Regions from separate parts of the Massilia sp. METH4 genome, predicted to be linked through region 1. Evidence: predicted binding sites of a transcription regulator. Region 1 holds the regulator's gene; the other holds the start of a gene.
The links. The regulator FNR, encoded in region 1, switches genes on or off when oxygen is low (the NO sensors DNR and NnrR bind a similar motif). The targets are predictions, from matches to a motif close to TTGATNNNNATCAA.

Region 2: V6Z91_RS01010 (universal stress protein) is a predicted target of FNR. The motif match lies at 5,859-5,872, and genes of this name have one in related genera.

The regions. Positions count from the first base shown of each region.
Region 1 covers NZ_CP146614.1:1,705,683-1,713,367, reverse strand. Annotated here, with positions in the region: gene V6Z91_RS07625 (hypothetical protein) at 1-404, shown strand, start outside; gene V6Z91_RS07620 (response regulator) at 511-3,627, opposite strand; gene fnr (fumarate/nitrate reduction transcriptional regulator Fnr) at 3,773-4,531, shown strand; gene V6Z91_RS07610 (FixH family protein) at 4,652-5,155, opposite strand; gene ccoG (cytochrome c oxidase accessory protein CcoG) at 5,166-6,551, opposite strand; gene ccoP (cytochrome-c oxidase, cbb3-type subunit III) at 6,570-7,499, opposite strand; gene V6Z91_RS07595 (cbb3-type cytochrome c oxidase subunit 3) at 7,492-7,668, opposite strand; gene ccoO (cytochrome-c oxidase, cbb3-type subunit II) at 7,673-7,685, opposite strand, start outside.
Region 2 covers NZ_CP146614.1:208,791-216,475, reverse strand. Annotated here, with positions in the region: gene V6Z91_RS01040 (sulfite reductase subunit alpha) at 1-1,227, shown strand, start outside; gene V6Z91_RS01035 (DUF2325 domain-containing protein) at 1,453-2,622, opposite strand; gene V6Z91_RS01030 (hypothetical protein) at 2,625-2,954, opposite strand; gene hemP (hemin uptake protein HemP) at 3,005-3,181, opposite strand; gene V6Z91_RS01020 (helix-turn-helix domain-containing protein) at 3,388-4,191, opposite strand; gene V6Z91_RS01015 (response regulator transcription factor) at 4,585-5,229, opposite strand; gene V6Z91_RS01010 (universal stress protein) at 5,321-5,788, opposite strand; gene V6Z91_RS01005 (protein phosphatase CheZ) at 6,130-6,969, shown strand; gene V6Z91_RS01000 (chemotaxis protein CheA) at 6,969-7,685, shown strand, end outside.

The DNA.
Region 1 (7,685 bases):
TGGCGCTGCGCTCGAAGCAGGAAGCAGGCAGCATGTTCGCGGGCGCGAACGCGATCAGCCACTGGCTGTGGGGCGACAAGGCGTTCCGGCGCGACGCCCCCACCTGGAAATACACGCTGGTGGGCTATGCGATCCACCACGCCAGCGCGCACTTCTGGGCCAGCATCTTCGAACAGGTGGCCGGCAAGGTGCTGGACAAGCGCAGCGTGGCGCCGACCTTGGTGGCCTCGCTCGGCACGGCCGCCATGGCCTGCTTCGTCGACTACAAGCTCACGCCGCAGCGCCTGAAGCCCGGCTACGAGGAGCGCGTGTCGAAAGGGTCGCTGGCGCTGGTGTATGCGGCCTTCGCCGTGGGCCTGGCCGCCGGCGCCATGATCAACCATCGCGAGCGCAACAACACCTGACCCCGCAAAAATGTTTCCCGAAACCGGGGTCATACCCCGGTTTCAGGAAATGTTTCTCCAGATCGGGGTCTGACCCCGGTTCGAGGAAATGTTTCCGCGGCAGGGCTCAGGGCTCGCCCTGGCCCTGGGCCAGCCAGGCGCGGCCCGCTTCGAGCACCAGGGCAAGTTCATGCCGCACGGCGGCGAAGTGCGGGCCCAGCTGGCTGGCGGGCAGTTCCGCGATCGCCATCTCGGCATCCATCGTGGCCTTCGTCAGGCGCTTCGCACCCAGCACGCCGATGGCGCCGCGCAGCGCGTGGAAGGTCCGGGCCGCCGCGTGCACGTCGCCGGCCGCGAGCGCGCGCTCCGCTTCGTCTGCCGGGGCCATGCCGCCTTCCAGCGCACCTTCCACCATCTTGCGCATCAGCGCCCTGCCCTTCGGATCGCGGCCCATCACGCGGGCCAGGCTGTCCATGCTGAACACGGGTTCGTCGCTCTGCGCCGCGGGGAGCGCCTGCCGTTCAGGTTCGGGTAGCCGGCGCCGTGCCGGCAGATGCCGTTCGATCACCGTCATCATCTCGTCGACCACCACGGGCTTGGCGATGAAATCCGTGATGCCGGCGGCCACGCAGCGCTCGCGCTCGGAAGACAGCACACCGGCCGTCATCGCGATCACGGGCAGGGCCAGCTTCAGGTCCGTGCGGATCGCGGCCGTGGCCGAGAAACCGTCCAGCACCGGCATCTGCATGTCCATCAGCACGATATCGTAGCGCTGTGCATCGGCGCGCAGCACGTCGAGCGCCTGCTGGCCGTCGCCCGCCACGTCCAGCGTGGCCCCCGCATGTTCGAGGATGCCGCGCGCCACCGCCTGGTTCAGCGGGTTGTCCTCCACCAGCAGGAAATGTACGCCCTGCAGGCGGCCGGCACAGGTGTCGATCGCGGCCACCAGCTCGCTGCCGCCCGCCTTCACTACCAGCGCCTGGTGCAGCGCGTCGAACAGCGTGGAACTGGTGATGGGCTTGACCAGCACCGCATCGGCATGCGCGCTCCGCGAGATTTCCTCGAGCCGTTCGCGCGCGAAGGCATTGATCATCACCACGATCGGCTGCCGGTTCCCGTTCGACACGCGGCGGATCGCCATGGCTGGCGAATGTCCGTCCGGACCCGACATGTGCCAGTCCGCCAGCACCACGTCGTACTGGTTGCCGGTGCGCGTGCGGAACGTGTACATCGCCAGCGCGGCGCTGCCCGAATCGACGAGCTCGGCCTCCCAGCCCCAGGCGCGGATCAGGCGGCCGATCAGGTCGCGACTGGTGGCGTTGTCGTCCGCCACCAGCACGGAAAGGTGGCCGGCCGCCGGCTTGCGCGGCGCTTCCAGCCGCGGCAGCACACCGAACGGCAGCGTGAACCAGAACCGGCTGCCCTTGCCCGGTTCGCTCTCGACGCGGATCTCGCCGCCCATCAGTTCGACCAGGCGGCGCGAGATCGCCAGTCCCAGGCCCGTGCCGCCGAAGCGGCGCGTGATGCTCTCGTCGGCCTGCGTGAAGGCCTGGAACAGGTGCGACAGCTGCTCGGGATTCATGCCCATGCCGGTATCGCGCACCTCGAAGCGCAGCACGGCGCCGGACCCTTCCTCGCCCATGCGCTCAAGGCCCACCTCGACCACGACTTCGCCCTGCTCGGTGAACTTGATCGCATTGCCGGCCAGGTTCACCAGCACCTGCTGCAGGCGCAGCGCATCGCCGTGCAGCAGCCGGGGCACCTCGGGGTCGACGACGATGGCCAGTTCCAGTTCCTTCTCGCCGGCATTCATCGCCATCGTCGTACCCAGGGTGCTCATCGATTCATCGAGGTCGAACTCGACCGGCGACAATTCCATCCGCTGCGCCTCGATCTTGGAAAAGTCCAGCACGTCGTTCAGGATGCCCAGCAGCGAATCGCCGGCCGTGCGGATCATGTGCAGGTACTTGCGCTGCTGGGGGCTGAGGTCGCTGTTCTGCAGCAGCTGCGCCATGCCCAGCACGGCGTTCATCGGCGTGCGGATCTCGTGGCTCATATTGGCCACGAAGTCGCTCTTGGCGCGGTTGGCCGCCTCGGCCCGGTCGCGCGCCCGTTCCAGCTCGGCCGCGCGCTTTTCCAGCTCATCCATCAGCTCGCGCGCATGGGCGTCCGCCACCGAGCGCTCGCGCATCAGTTCGTTGAAGGCGGCCGTCAGCTCGCCGATCTCGTCGCGCGACGTGACCGGTAGTGCGGCAAAATGATGCGGTTCGCCGCGCAGGCCATGGATCGCGTTACGCAGCCGGACCAGCGGGGACATGAGCCGCAGCGTGATCCAGGTGATGACGCCGGCGGTGACGAGGGAAGCCAGCGTCCCCCACAGGGCCAGCCGCGACAGCAGGTCCTCGAAGGGTTCGAATGCTTCCTCCGCCGGCAGGTTCGCAATCAGGATCCAAGGTACCGTCTTCAGGTGCTTGTAGCTGAGCAGGGCGCGCCGGCCCTGGCCATCGGTACTGACGGTGGTGCCTTCGAAGCGCTGGCGGATCGCCATCAGCGTGGATGGGTAGCCGCCGGGGTTACGCGGCTTCATCAGCCGGGCCGGATCCGGGTGTACCACGTATAGCGACGGCTCATAGCCGGTGACGATGAAGTAATAGCCGGTGCGCCCCACCTTGGCGGTGCGCAGGTGGCCCAGCAGGTTGTCGCGGTACAGCCGCAGCACGCCGATCAGCACGCAGGCCACCTCGCCTTCCTCGCTGAGCACGGGCGCGACCATCTGCACGATCGGCTGGCCCACCGACTTGCCGATGACCGGTTCGGCGATCAGCGGGCTCTTCTCCCGCAGCACGCGCTGGAAATACGCGCGGTCGGCCACGCTGATGCCGGGGCGGCCAGGCAGCGCGGGAATGTCGGCCACGATCGCGCCGGCCGGGCTGACGACCAGGACATCGTCGAACAGGCGCAGCACGGCCCGGTAATCGTAGTACGCGCGCAGGGCCGGCGGATCATTGCAGATGTCACGCGGCTGCCAGCGCGCCGACTCGGCCACGATGTCGCGCAGCAGCACCATCTTCTCATCCAGCTCGAGGGCGGTGCGTGCGATCAGCGCGTCCTGCTGGGCGAACAGCACGCGCGTGAAGTCGTGCTGCATGCGCTGGGCCTGCAGCACGGTGACCAGCGCGATCATCAAGATGGACGTGATGGTCGTGGCCAGTGCGACTTTCGCCTTGATACCGAGCGGGCGCACGTCTCCCCCCTGCTTTGCTTTTATGGGGATACTATGCGCCGCCCGATGAATTGCAAACTGTGCGGAAGGGCACGCTACATGCAAGTTTTTGTCGATCCCGCGCATAGCCGGTACACTGGCGGTCAACCATAACCGGACCATGACGATGATGCACGAGCTCCCTTCCTTGACACTGCCCGGCGTGACCATCGAGAACCTGAAGGCGCGCTGCTCGACGTGCAGCATGCACCAGCTGTGCCTGCCGATGGGCCTGGACATGGGCGATATGGACAAGCTGGACAAGATCATCGGCCGCCGCCGCAAGGTGCAAAAGGGCGAGAACCTGTTCCGCATCGGCGACCCGTTCACGAGCCTGTACGCGATCCGGCTCGGCCATTTCAAGACGTACCAGATCAATGCCAACGGCGAGGAACAGGTAACGGGCTTCCAGATGGGCGGCGAACTGCTGGGCATGGACGCGATCAGCACCGACAAGCATTATTGCAGCGCGATGGCGCTGGAAGACAGCGAGGTGTGCGAGATTCCATTTGTCAGCTTGGAACACTTGCTGGTCGACATGCCCACCCTGCTGCGCCACTTCCACCGCATGATGAGCCAGGAAATCACGCGTGAGCAAAGCGTGATGCTCTTGCTCGGCAATATGCAGGCCACGCAGCGCTTCGCCGCCTTCCTCGTCAACCTGGCCTCGCGCTACGAGGCGCGCGGCTATTCGAGTACCGCGTTCCAGTTGCGCATGTCGCGCGAGGATATCGGCAACTACCTGGGGCTGACGATCGAAAGCATCAGCCGGCTGCTCAACAAGTTCAAGAAGCAGGGTTTGCTGAAAGTGTCGAACCGGGAAATCGAGGTGCTCGACCTGCCGCGGTTGAAGGCGATTACGGCGGGGACCGAAACCTGCGCCTGATGAGTGCCCGCGCATGCCTTGGTGTCTGACACTATTTTTCGCAGGAAAATAGTGTCAGACTCCGGTTTTCGGTGGAGGCAACCGGTGTCCGACCCCAGCGGCGGCACCAGCGCAGCCGGATCACTTCGACGCGATCGACAGCTCGCCTTCCACGGGCCACAGCCACTGCCCCTCCAGCCGCCAGCTCCGCTTCTCATCCTCCACCAGCACGGTCCACCGGCTGCGCTCGAGCGCCGGCAACGGCACGGCGAAGTTGCCGGCGGCATCCGGCCGCACCAGCAGGCGCAGGTCCTTCGCCGGCTGGGTGGCATGCGCCAGGTGCACCTGCAAGGCGCCGCGCACCGGCTCCATCGCCGACAGGCGGCCCTTCAGCACACCGTGGGCGGCGTCGTAGCGCAGTGTGACCCGCGCTTCCAGGGCGGCGGCGGCGCGATCGCGCCGCAGGTCCTGGTTGATCGCCTTGCCCTTCTTGTAATAATCGCCGACGACCAGCGCATCCTGCTGGGCGAAAGCCAGCCAGCCGGTGTAGCAGCCGGCGACCAGCACCGTGGCCGGGCCGGCCATCAGCAGCCAGGGCCACCGTTCGCGGTACCACGGGGTGGCGCTCAACGTCATCGTTTGCATGTTCTTCTCCTCAACGCGGCACGATGAATACCGCGCGCTCTTCCACCGCGAGCGCCGGATCGTCCAGCGCCGTCAGAGTAAATGTGATGTCATTGGAACCGGTCTTGCCGGCGCCATGGGGAGCCTGCACGCGCACCGGCACGGCGCGCGTCTCGGTGCCGGCCAGGTCGACCATGTCGCTCGTCGCCAGCGCCAGTCCGGGCATGCCGGCGGCAGCGATGCGGTAGCGGTGCGGCTGCTCGGAAGTGTTCATGATCTGCAGCCGGTACACGTTCTCGATGGCGCCGCCGTCCACTTCGCGGCCCATCGAACCGCGGTCGCGAATCACGTCCATCTTCAACGGCGTGCGGGTGGCCAATGCGAAGCCGACCGCGACGCAAACGATTGCCAGGGCGGCGCAATAGGCCAGCACGCGCGGCCGCAAGGCCCGCTGCCTCACTTGCACCTGCGCCTGCGCCGGCGACAGCCCGCAGGCCATGGCGCGGTCGGTGCTGTAGCGGATCAGGCCGCGCGGCTGGCCGATCTTGTCCATCACGCCGTTGCAGGCATCCACGCAGGCGGCGCAGCCGATGCATTCGTATTGCAGGCCGTTGCGGATATCGATGCCCGTCGGGCACACCTGCACGCACATCGTGCAATCGATGCAGGCGCCATCCTTTGCCTTCTTGCCGCGCGGCTCGCCCCGTTTCGCGTCATAGGTAATGATCAGCGTGTCGCGGTCGAACATGGAGCTCTGGAAGCGGGCATAGGGGCACATGTACTTGCACACCTGCTCGCGCAGCCAGCCGGCGTTGCCGTAGGTGGCGAAGCCGTAGAACAGCACCCAGAACGTTTGCCAGGGCCCCAGCGACAGCGTGGCGATGCCCGTGCCCAGCTCGCGCACGGGTGTGAAGTAGCCGACGAAGGTGAAGCCGGTCCACAGCGCGACGGCGCCCCAGGCCAGGTGCTTGGCGGTGCGCTTGCCGAGCTTGCGTGCCGACGGGCGTTGCCGGTCGAGCGCAATGCGCGCCGAGCGCGAACCTTCGATCCTTCGCTCGATCCAGAGGAAGATCGAGGTGTACACGGTCTGCGGGCAGGCGAAGCCGCACCACACGCGGCCGGCCATCGCCGTCACCAGGAACAGCCCCCACGCGCAAATGATCAGCAGCGCGGCAAGGTAGATGAAGTCCTGCGGCCACAGCACCAGGCCGAACAGGTAGAACTTGCGCGCGCCCAGGTCGAACAGTACGGCCTGGCGGTCGTTCCACGTGAGCCATGGCAGGCCGTAGTAGACGAGCTGCGTGAGCCACAGGCACAGCCAGCGCAGGCGCGCGTAGCGGCCATCCGTCTCGCGCGGGTGGATCGGCTGGCGCTTTTCATACATCCGGATGACTTGCTCCGGCACGGGGGCGTTCATGATCGGCTCTTTATCGCTTCAATGCTTTGTTTCGTTGGACAGGCCCCACACGTACGCAGCCAGCACGTGCACCTTGCCTTCGCCAAGGAAGTCGCCGAACGCGGGCATCGTGTTGTCGCGGCCGTTGCGGATGGTTTCCATGATCGTCTCGGCGCTGCCGCCGTACAGCCAGACCTTGTCCGACAGGTTGGGTGCGCCAAGCGCCTGGTTGCCGGTGCCGCCGGCGCCGTGGCAGGCCAGGCAGGCGGTGAACTTGCCCTTGCCGAACACGCTCTTGATCGGATCGGCGGCCGTGCTGCCGGAAAGGCTCAGCACATAGTGGGACACGTTCTCGATGTCCTTGTCCGAACCGACGGCAGCACCCATCGCCGGCATCACGCCGTGGCGGCCGTTCATGATGGTCTGCTTGATCACGTCCGGCGCGCCGCCGTGCAGCCAGTCCTTGTCCGTCAGGTTCGGAAAGCCCTTGTTGCCGCGGGCATCGGAGCCGTGGCATTGCGCGCAATAGGTGAGGAACAGGCGCTCGCCCATCGCCCTGGCCTGCGAATCGGCGGCGACCGCCTTCAGGTCCTGCTGGCGGTACTTGTCGAACAGCGGGCCGTACTCGCTGTCGGCCTTGGCCAGTTCGGCCTTGTACTGCCCGGCTGATTGCCAGCCCAGCTTGCCGGCATAGCTGCCCAGGCCGGGGTAGAGGAACAGGTAGGCAGCGCCGAACACGATCGTGAGGTAGAACAGCCACATCCACCAGCGCGGCATCGGTGTGTTCAACTCGGTGAGATCGTCGTCCCAGACGTGGCCTGTAGTTTCAACCACTTTGCCCGCGGCCACCTCGGCGGCGGAAACCCTGTGCACCGATTGCGTGTACAGCAGCACGCCGCAGCCGGCGATGCCCAGCACCGTCAGCACGACGATGTAGAGGTTCCAGAAATCGCTGGTGAAATCAGACATCTTGCTTCTCCTCTTCGCGCGTTTCGTCCATGAACGGCAATTGCGCCGCCTGCGCGAAATCCTGTTGCTTGCGGGCCGACCAGGCCCATGCCCAGATGCCGGCGAAGGTGATGAACGAGACCACCGTCATCACGCTGCTGGCGCTGTCGAAAATATGTTCGATATTCATGACGTCAGTTCCTTGAT
Region 2 (7,685 bases), 1.5 Mb from region 1:
GACCCGGCCGGCTGGATCGTCGCGTACGCCAGCCAGACCGGCAATGGCGAGGAACTGGCGCAGCAGACCGCGGCCACGCTGCGGCTGGCCGGCATCGGCGTGCGGGTGATGGAGCTGGGCGACGTGAATGCCGCCACCCTGCAAGGCGCCGAGCGGGCGCTGTTCATTGCCAGCACGTATGGCGAAGGCGATGCGCCCGACGGCGGCGCCGCGTTTGCCGGCAAACTGATGACACGCTCGCTGCCGCTGGCGCAGCTGCACTATGGAGTGCTGGCGCTGGGCGACAGCAGCTATGCCCACTTCTGCGGCTTCGGCCGCGCGCTCGACCGCTGGCTGGCAGCGCAGGGCGCGCAGCCGCTGTTCCCCCGCGTGGACGTGGACCGGGGCGCGACGGCCGACTTGGCGCCGTGGCGCCAGCACCTGTCGCACCTGGCCGGCACCAGCGACGCGCCGGACTGGGAAGCGCCGGCCTTCACGCCCTGGCGGCTGGCGCAACGCCGGGTGCTGAATCCGGGCAGCGCTGGTGCCCCGGTCTGCCACCTCGAGCTGGAACCGGCCGCGGGGCCGTTGCCGCCGTGGCAGTCGGGCGACCTGGTGCAGGTGGTGCCTCCCCGGCAGCCGGACCAGCCGCGCGAATTCTCGATCGCCTCGGTGCCGGGCGACGGCCGTGTCCACCTGCTGGTGCGCCTGCACCGGCATGACGATGGCAGCACCGGTGTCGCATCGGGCTGGCTGTGCGAGGAAGCGGAGGTGGGCGCGCTGGTGCCGCTGCGGCTGCGCCAGCACCGCCGCTTCCGGCTGGAAGGCAATGCAAGCCGGCCCTTGATCCTGATCGGCAACGGCAGCGGCATCGCCGGCTTGCGTGGCCACCTGCGCGCCCGCATCGCGGCCGGGCAGGAACGCAACTGGCTGCTGTTCGGCGAGCGCCAGCGCGCGCACGACCTGCATTACGGCGACGAACTGGCGGCCTGGCAGGCGCAGGGCATGCTGGAGCGCCTCGACCTGGCGTTCTCGCGCGACGGCGCCGAGCGCCTTTACGTGCAGGATCTGCTGCCACCGGCCGCCGCCACGCTGCGCGCGTGGATCGCGGACGGCGCCGCCATCTACGTCTGCGGCAGCCTGGAAGGCATGGCCGGCGGCGTCGACCGCGCCCTGCGCGACCTGCTCGGCACCGCCACCGTCGATGCGCTCGCCGCCGAAGGCCGCTACCGGCGCGACGTCTACTGACGCCTCCCACGCTGTCGTCCCCCAACAACAGGGGACTGTCCCCTTTTTTCCGGAAATATTTGCCACGAGCGGGTCGGCCCCGGTTCCAGGAAAAACTGGCTCCACCAGCGTCGCTTCTGAACAACAGGGACAGTCCCCGAATTTTTACAACACTTTGTGTGGGAAAAAAAAAGCCCCGCGTGAGCGGGGCCGAGGGAGTTCCGCGGAGAATGCGGACGAGAGGTATCAGGGGGCCAGCTCCTCGAGCCCGCGCTGCAGGCTGGAGATGCTCGGGTTGTCGATGAATACGCAGCGCTTGCCGGTGCGCTTGCAGAAGTCCTTCACGCGCCAGTAGGCGCTGTGGCTGATGCAGCCTGTCTGGCAGATCACCAGGTCGGCGGCGGCAAGGCTGGCTTCGAGCTTGCCGGCATTGTCTTCCAGGCCGCCGTCGTGGTGGGCGAACTGGGCGCCGGCGCGCTCGATCAGCGTGCGGTACGACGCGACGTTGCCGCTGCGGCCGCCCACGCACAGGATGCTGCGTTCGGCTAGGCGGATCGGCATGCGGATCACGTGTTCGACCGGCTCGGGCCGTGGCGGCTCCTCGTCGCGCACGGGTGCCTGGGCCTGGGCCTGGCCCAGTTCGCGGCGCAGTTCGGCAACCTGCTCGCGCAGCAGCCGCTCGCGCTCGTCGCTTTGTTCCAGCCTTTGCATCAGCCGCTCGCGCGCCGGCAGGTCCGGTACCGTGTTACGCAATTGCTCGAGTTCCTGGCGCAGGGCGTCGATGGTGCTGTCGCGGCTCACCAGTTGCGCGCGCAGTTGCATCAGCGCGCTCGCATGGCGCTCCTGTTCCGCCGTGCGCTCGATCTGCACGGCGGCGCTGCGTTGCTGCACCTTCGCCAGTTCCCGCGCCAGCTGGCCGTTTTCCTCGACCACCGCGTTGAAGCGGTTGATGTCGGCCCGGGCGCAGGCGCCGGCCTGGTGCTGGATCATGTGCAGGTCGCGGCACATGCGTTCTTCCAGTTCGGGCACGCAACGCGGATGGGTCAGGCCCGCCCAGAAGGCGCCGGCCACGTCGCCGCCCGCCACCGCGGCCTGCCACAGCTCGGCCACCGCCTCGGCGGTGCGCGCCGCACGAAAGCGCGCGATGATGGTTGCATAGCGCCGTTCCAGTTCCTTCTGCAAGGCTTCGGACAGCCGGTTGCGCGTGCCGCATTCACTGACGGCGCCGACGTGGATTTCGTAATCGTCCGCGATCACCTTGCCGGCGGTGACCTTGCCGACCAGCTTGCGCAAGGTGGCGAGCGGCAGCGAGACACCAACCAGCGGACAGTGGCACGTATGGCCCAGTTCCCAGATACGGCGCCGGCGCGACGTTTGCGCTTCCTGCGGCGGCATGGCCGCGTGCTTGTCGCACATGGTCACACCGCCTGGGGCGCCGTGCGGCCACGGGCCATCAGGCGGGAAAGGAAACCGTCGTCCTTCTTCTGCGGCGGCGGCAGCGAGCGCTCGACGACGCCGGCCCATTGTTCGGACAAATGCTGGCACGTGGCGGCCAGCACGGGCGACAGCCCGGGCAGCGTGGCCAGCGCCTTCAAGTGGCGCTCGATGACGGACGCGAGCTTCACGCAGCCCTTCCCGTCGGCCGTATAGTGGGACATCAGGTGCAGCACGGCGGACAGCATCAGCTCCGGCTGCTGCCCGCCGGTCGCGGGCGCCAGGTAGATCGGATCGGTATGGTCGATAGCCATCGGACTCTCCACGAAACTATGCAGCTGGCGGCGGCTGGCTGGAATGAAGTTCAGGCGGTAAGGATCAGCTTGTTCAGCTGCGTGATGCGCAAACGGTAGATGCGGCCCGCGTGCTCGATTTCGACTTCGCGCTGGTCCTGCATCAGGCCAGCGGTGGTGAGCCGGCGAACGGGAGCGGGCTGCCGGGGAGCAGGCGCCGGCTTGGTTTGGTTGGCTTGGGTCTGCATGGTCATTTGGCCTTAAATAAGAATGATTCGCATTTGCATTATTGGTCACCCCTGCCGGAAATGCAAGTGTTTTTTGGCGAACCCATGCAGAAATCGCCATGCGCGGCCGCCACGAAAAAAAGGCCCGCCGAAGCGGGCCCAAGCTGGGTAAGAGAAGGTGCCGGCGCGCCGCATTCGCTATCGCGGCGCGTCAGTCGGCAGTGCGATCAAACGGCGGCCACGAGTTGCACAGGCGGCGTGGGCGCGGCTTCGGCGGTGGCCGCCTTGTTACGCGACGGCGACTTGCTGCGCGAGCGGGAAGGCGGCAGGCGGCGCAGCGTTTTCAGCGCATCCGGATCCTTGATGCCGATCGTGCGCTGGTCGACCGTGATCAGGCCGATTTCATTGAAGGCGGACAAGGTGCGGCTCACGGTTTCCAGGGTCAGGCCCAGGTAGCTGCCGATTTCATGGCGCGTCATGCGCAGATTGAACAACTTGCTCGAATAGCCCATCTGCGCGAAGCGGTCGGCCAGCGAGACGAGGAAACGTGCAACACGGGCTTCGGCGCTCAGCGCACCCAGCATGCCGATCATTGCCTGTTCGCGCACCAGTTCGCGGCTCATCACGCCATACATCATGTGTTCCAGTTCCACGTGCACACGGCCCAGCGCGGTCAGCTTCTTGAACGGCAGCAGGATCAGGTCGCAATCGGACAGGGCCACGGCTTCGGACGAGTAATGGCGGCTGTGGATGCCATCGACGCCCAGCATGTCGCCCTTCATCGGGAAGCTCAGCACCTGTTCGTTGCCGAACTCGTCGATGAGGACGGTTTTCAGGAAGCCGGAATTGACGATGTACAGCGTATCGAATGGCTGGCCGATCGTGTGGATGCGCTGGCCGGTCTTGAACTGGACGTGCTGGAACAACAGTTCTTCGGCGTTGACGGAGCAGGCCGCCGGGATATGCAGGAGGTCGCAGACTTCCTTCAGGTTCGACCAGAGGCGGCCCTGGCGCTGGCGGCCCGCCTCCATGGCGGGCGATGGTGCGGCCTGGGCTGCGGCTCGGGCTTCGGACATTTGCGTGGGGAGCATGCTTATCTCCTGGTTTCAGGTCATGTGTGTTCGGATTTAAATCGTTTTTGCTCGAAACGACTTTCGAAACTACTTTGGAACTAGTCTGGACCCAAGCCCGGTTTTTTGAACTACCGGTTATTGTTTGCAATCGCTGCTCGCCGTGGTGGGTATGGGGCAACTACGCAGCAACTCGCTTGGAATGGTTTCAGTATGCCAACCGGGGTGGGGGATGGATATCGGTATGCGCTGAATATGCTCGTAGGAGCTAGCGTCAACCTGTAGGAATACTCCTACCGGCAGATATCGTTCTTCAGAGTGGAGAGGGTGGGGTGCCGTGCCGGCCGCGGCAGGTCAGGATTTGAACGGCGACAGTAGCTTGTGCGCAACTGCGTATTGGACCATTTCCGACAGCGAGCTCATTCCCATTTTCTGCATGATTCGCGTTTTATGTGTACTGACGGTTTTTACCGACAGGTGCAGGCTATTGGCGATCTCGGTAATCGACTTGCCGGATACGAGCAAGGAGAAAACCTCGAATTCGCGGTCGGATAACTGCTTATGCAACAGGCTTTCGTTGGGCATCATGATATTGAGCGCCAACTGTTCGGCCACTTCGGTGCTGATATAGGGCCGGCCGGAAGCGACCTTGCGGATGGCGCCCACGAGTTGCGTGCCGGCGCTTTCCTTCGTGAGGTAGCCCTGCGCGCCGGCGCGGATCGCGCGTACGGCATACTGTTCCTCTTCGTGCATCGTGAGGATCAGGACATTCAATTTCGGCGCTTCGCTGCGAATCTGCCGAATCAGGTCCACGCCGCTGCGGCCAGGCATCGACAAATCGAGCAGCAGCAGGTCGAAGCCGCCCTGGCGCACGTGACGCAATACTTCAAAGCCATCGACGGCCTCGCCGACAATGTCGATGTCGGGGGCGCCGTCGAGGATGCGCTTGAGGCCCTCGCGCATGATGGTGTGGTCGTCTGCGATGACTATTCTGATCATGGGTGGTTCGGTGACACTCCGGTGTTGCCAATCGTTCCGATGGCCCTTTTCGTATCGGCGCCATCGGGCAGCTTGAAGTGCAAGTGCAACATCAATCCGGCAGGGGTTCTTTCAGCAGGCGGTGCACGAGCACCGGGATCTTCGAGTGCGAGAGTACCTTGTTGGTAACACTGCCCAGCAATAATTGCCCCCAACCGCTGCGGCCGTGGGAGCCGATGAAGATCAGGTCGCAACCTTTCTGTTCGGCGATCTCGACGATCTTTAGCGCAGCGCTCTCGGAAAAGGCGGTCATGCTTTCGCAGCGCACGCCTTTCTTGTCGCACGAGGTCACGATCGACTGCACGTGGTCGCTGCCGGCCCGGCTCATCGCGGCGCGGTATTCCTCCTCGCTGGGATAGCTGGGCGGAATGATCTCGACGTAGATGGGGTACTGATATTCAGGCGCGACAAACAATGCGAGTACTTCGGCGCCGAGCTGCTGGGCGAACGAGACGCCGGCGCAGGCAGTCATGCGGGACACGGCGGACCCGTCTGTAGTAATCAGAATTTTCCGGTACATACCCGCTCCCAAGAATGCATGCGCTCTCACATTGTAGTCCCGAATCGCGCTCTTGTCTGGTTGTAAAGACTTGATCTTCCTCAATAGAGAGATGAGCTTGGCGCAAGCTTGTCTCCCAGGCCATGTTTGTACAAGACAAACATGTGCTCGCACGCGGCGACCCAAATACAACAGAAAGCGCCGCTTTTGCTGTTGCCGCACAGGATTGCCCCAACCGAGATTGAACAAGCGGACGACCCCCTGCTACACTCGCGGAAGTGCGTTAATATTGCCGGACGTCATCATGACCGACAGATAGGCAGTTGATACGAAAGCATTTTTTGATATGGAGAAGCAGGGAAATGACCGACGCCGCTGATGATTTCGACGCATTATTCGAGGAAGTGTCCGCGCAGCGTGCCAACGCCACCCCGGCACCGGCCCCGGCGCCCGCGCCGGCCGCCGCCGCAGCTGAAGACGACCTGGAAAGTCTGTTCGACGAAATCGCCTCGACCCGAAGCGAGCCCGCGGCACCCGCCGCCGCGCCCGCGGCCGTCCAGCCGGCCCACGCGCCGGCCGCCGAGGAAGGCCAGCACGATGGCACGATGTTCGAACGCCTGGGCGGCATCGTGCGCCTGTTGCACGACTCGCTGCGCGAACTGGGTTACGACAAGGCGCTGACCGAAGCGTCGTCGCAGATCGTCGACGCGCAGGACCGCCTGGAATACGTGGCCTCGCTGACCGAGCAGGCTGCCAACAAGGTGTTGAACACGCTGGACGATGGCATGCCGGCACAGGACGTGCTGTCGAAGAAGTCCAAGGAAATGGAAGACCGCTGGGCCGCGCTGTTCGCGGGCAAGCTCAGCATCGAAGAATTCAAGACGCTGGCCGGCGACTCGCGCGCGTTCGCGCAGGCGGTGTCCGAAGCCACGGAAGCCGAGAAGGCGCGCCTGCTGGAAATCATGATGGCACAGGACTTCCAGGATATCACCGGCCAGCTGATCAAGAAGGTGGTCGTGATCACCAAGACGGTCGAGCAGGAACTGGCGCAGCTGTTGAAGGACAACGCCCCGGCTGACAAGCGCGAGAAGATCGCGCAGAAAGAGGCCCTGGAAGTCGAGCTGATGAGCGGCCCCTCGGCCCCGTCGGTGGCGCTGAACCAGGACAGTGTGGACGATCTGCTTGCCGATCTGGGGTTCTGATGGACGATATGCTCAAGGAGTTCGTCGTCGAGGCGATGGACCTGGCGGTCAATGTCGAGGAGCACCTGCTGCGCCTCGAACGCGACCCCGACAACAAGGAAACGCTGAACGCCGTGTTCCGTTCGTTCCACACCATCAAGGGTGGCGCGGGCTTCATGAACCTGGGCGCGCTCGTTTCCGCCTGCCACCTGACGGAAAACCTGTTCGACGCGCTGCGCACCGGCGCCGCGCCGGTCACGCCGCTGTCGATCGAGGCGGCGCTGCAGGCGTCCGGCTTCGTGGCCGACCAGCTGGCTGAACTGAATAACGGTGCTGCCCCGGACAGCCTGGGCCCGATGCCGGCCGATCTGGAAGCGATCCTGACGGACGCCATCAGTGGCAAGGAAAGCTCGGCCAAGCCGGCCGCGAAGGCTGCTCCCGCCCCGGCACCGGCACCGGCACCGGCCCCTGTGGCAACGCCGGTCGCTGCACCCGTGCCATCCGCCGACGGCCTGGACTGGGAATCGATGTACGAAGCGGTAGTGCCGCCGGGCACGTTCCAGCGTCAGGCCGCCGTGCCGGCTGCTGCTGCCGTGGCCGCCGCCGCTGCTCCCGCGCCCGTTGCACCGGCTGCCGAAGCGCCGGCGCCCGCCGCCGCTTCCGCCGACGCCGCGTCCGGCAAGAAATGGGACGGCGTCGAGCGCCGCGAGGAAAACAAGGCCGCCCATGCCGCGCCT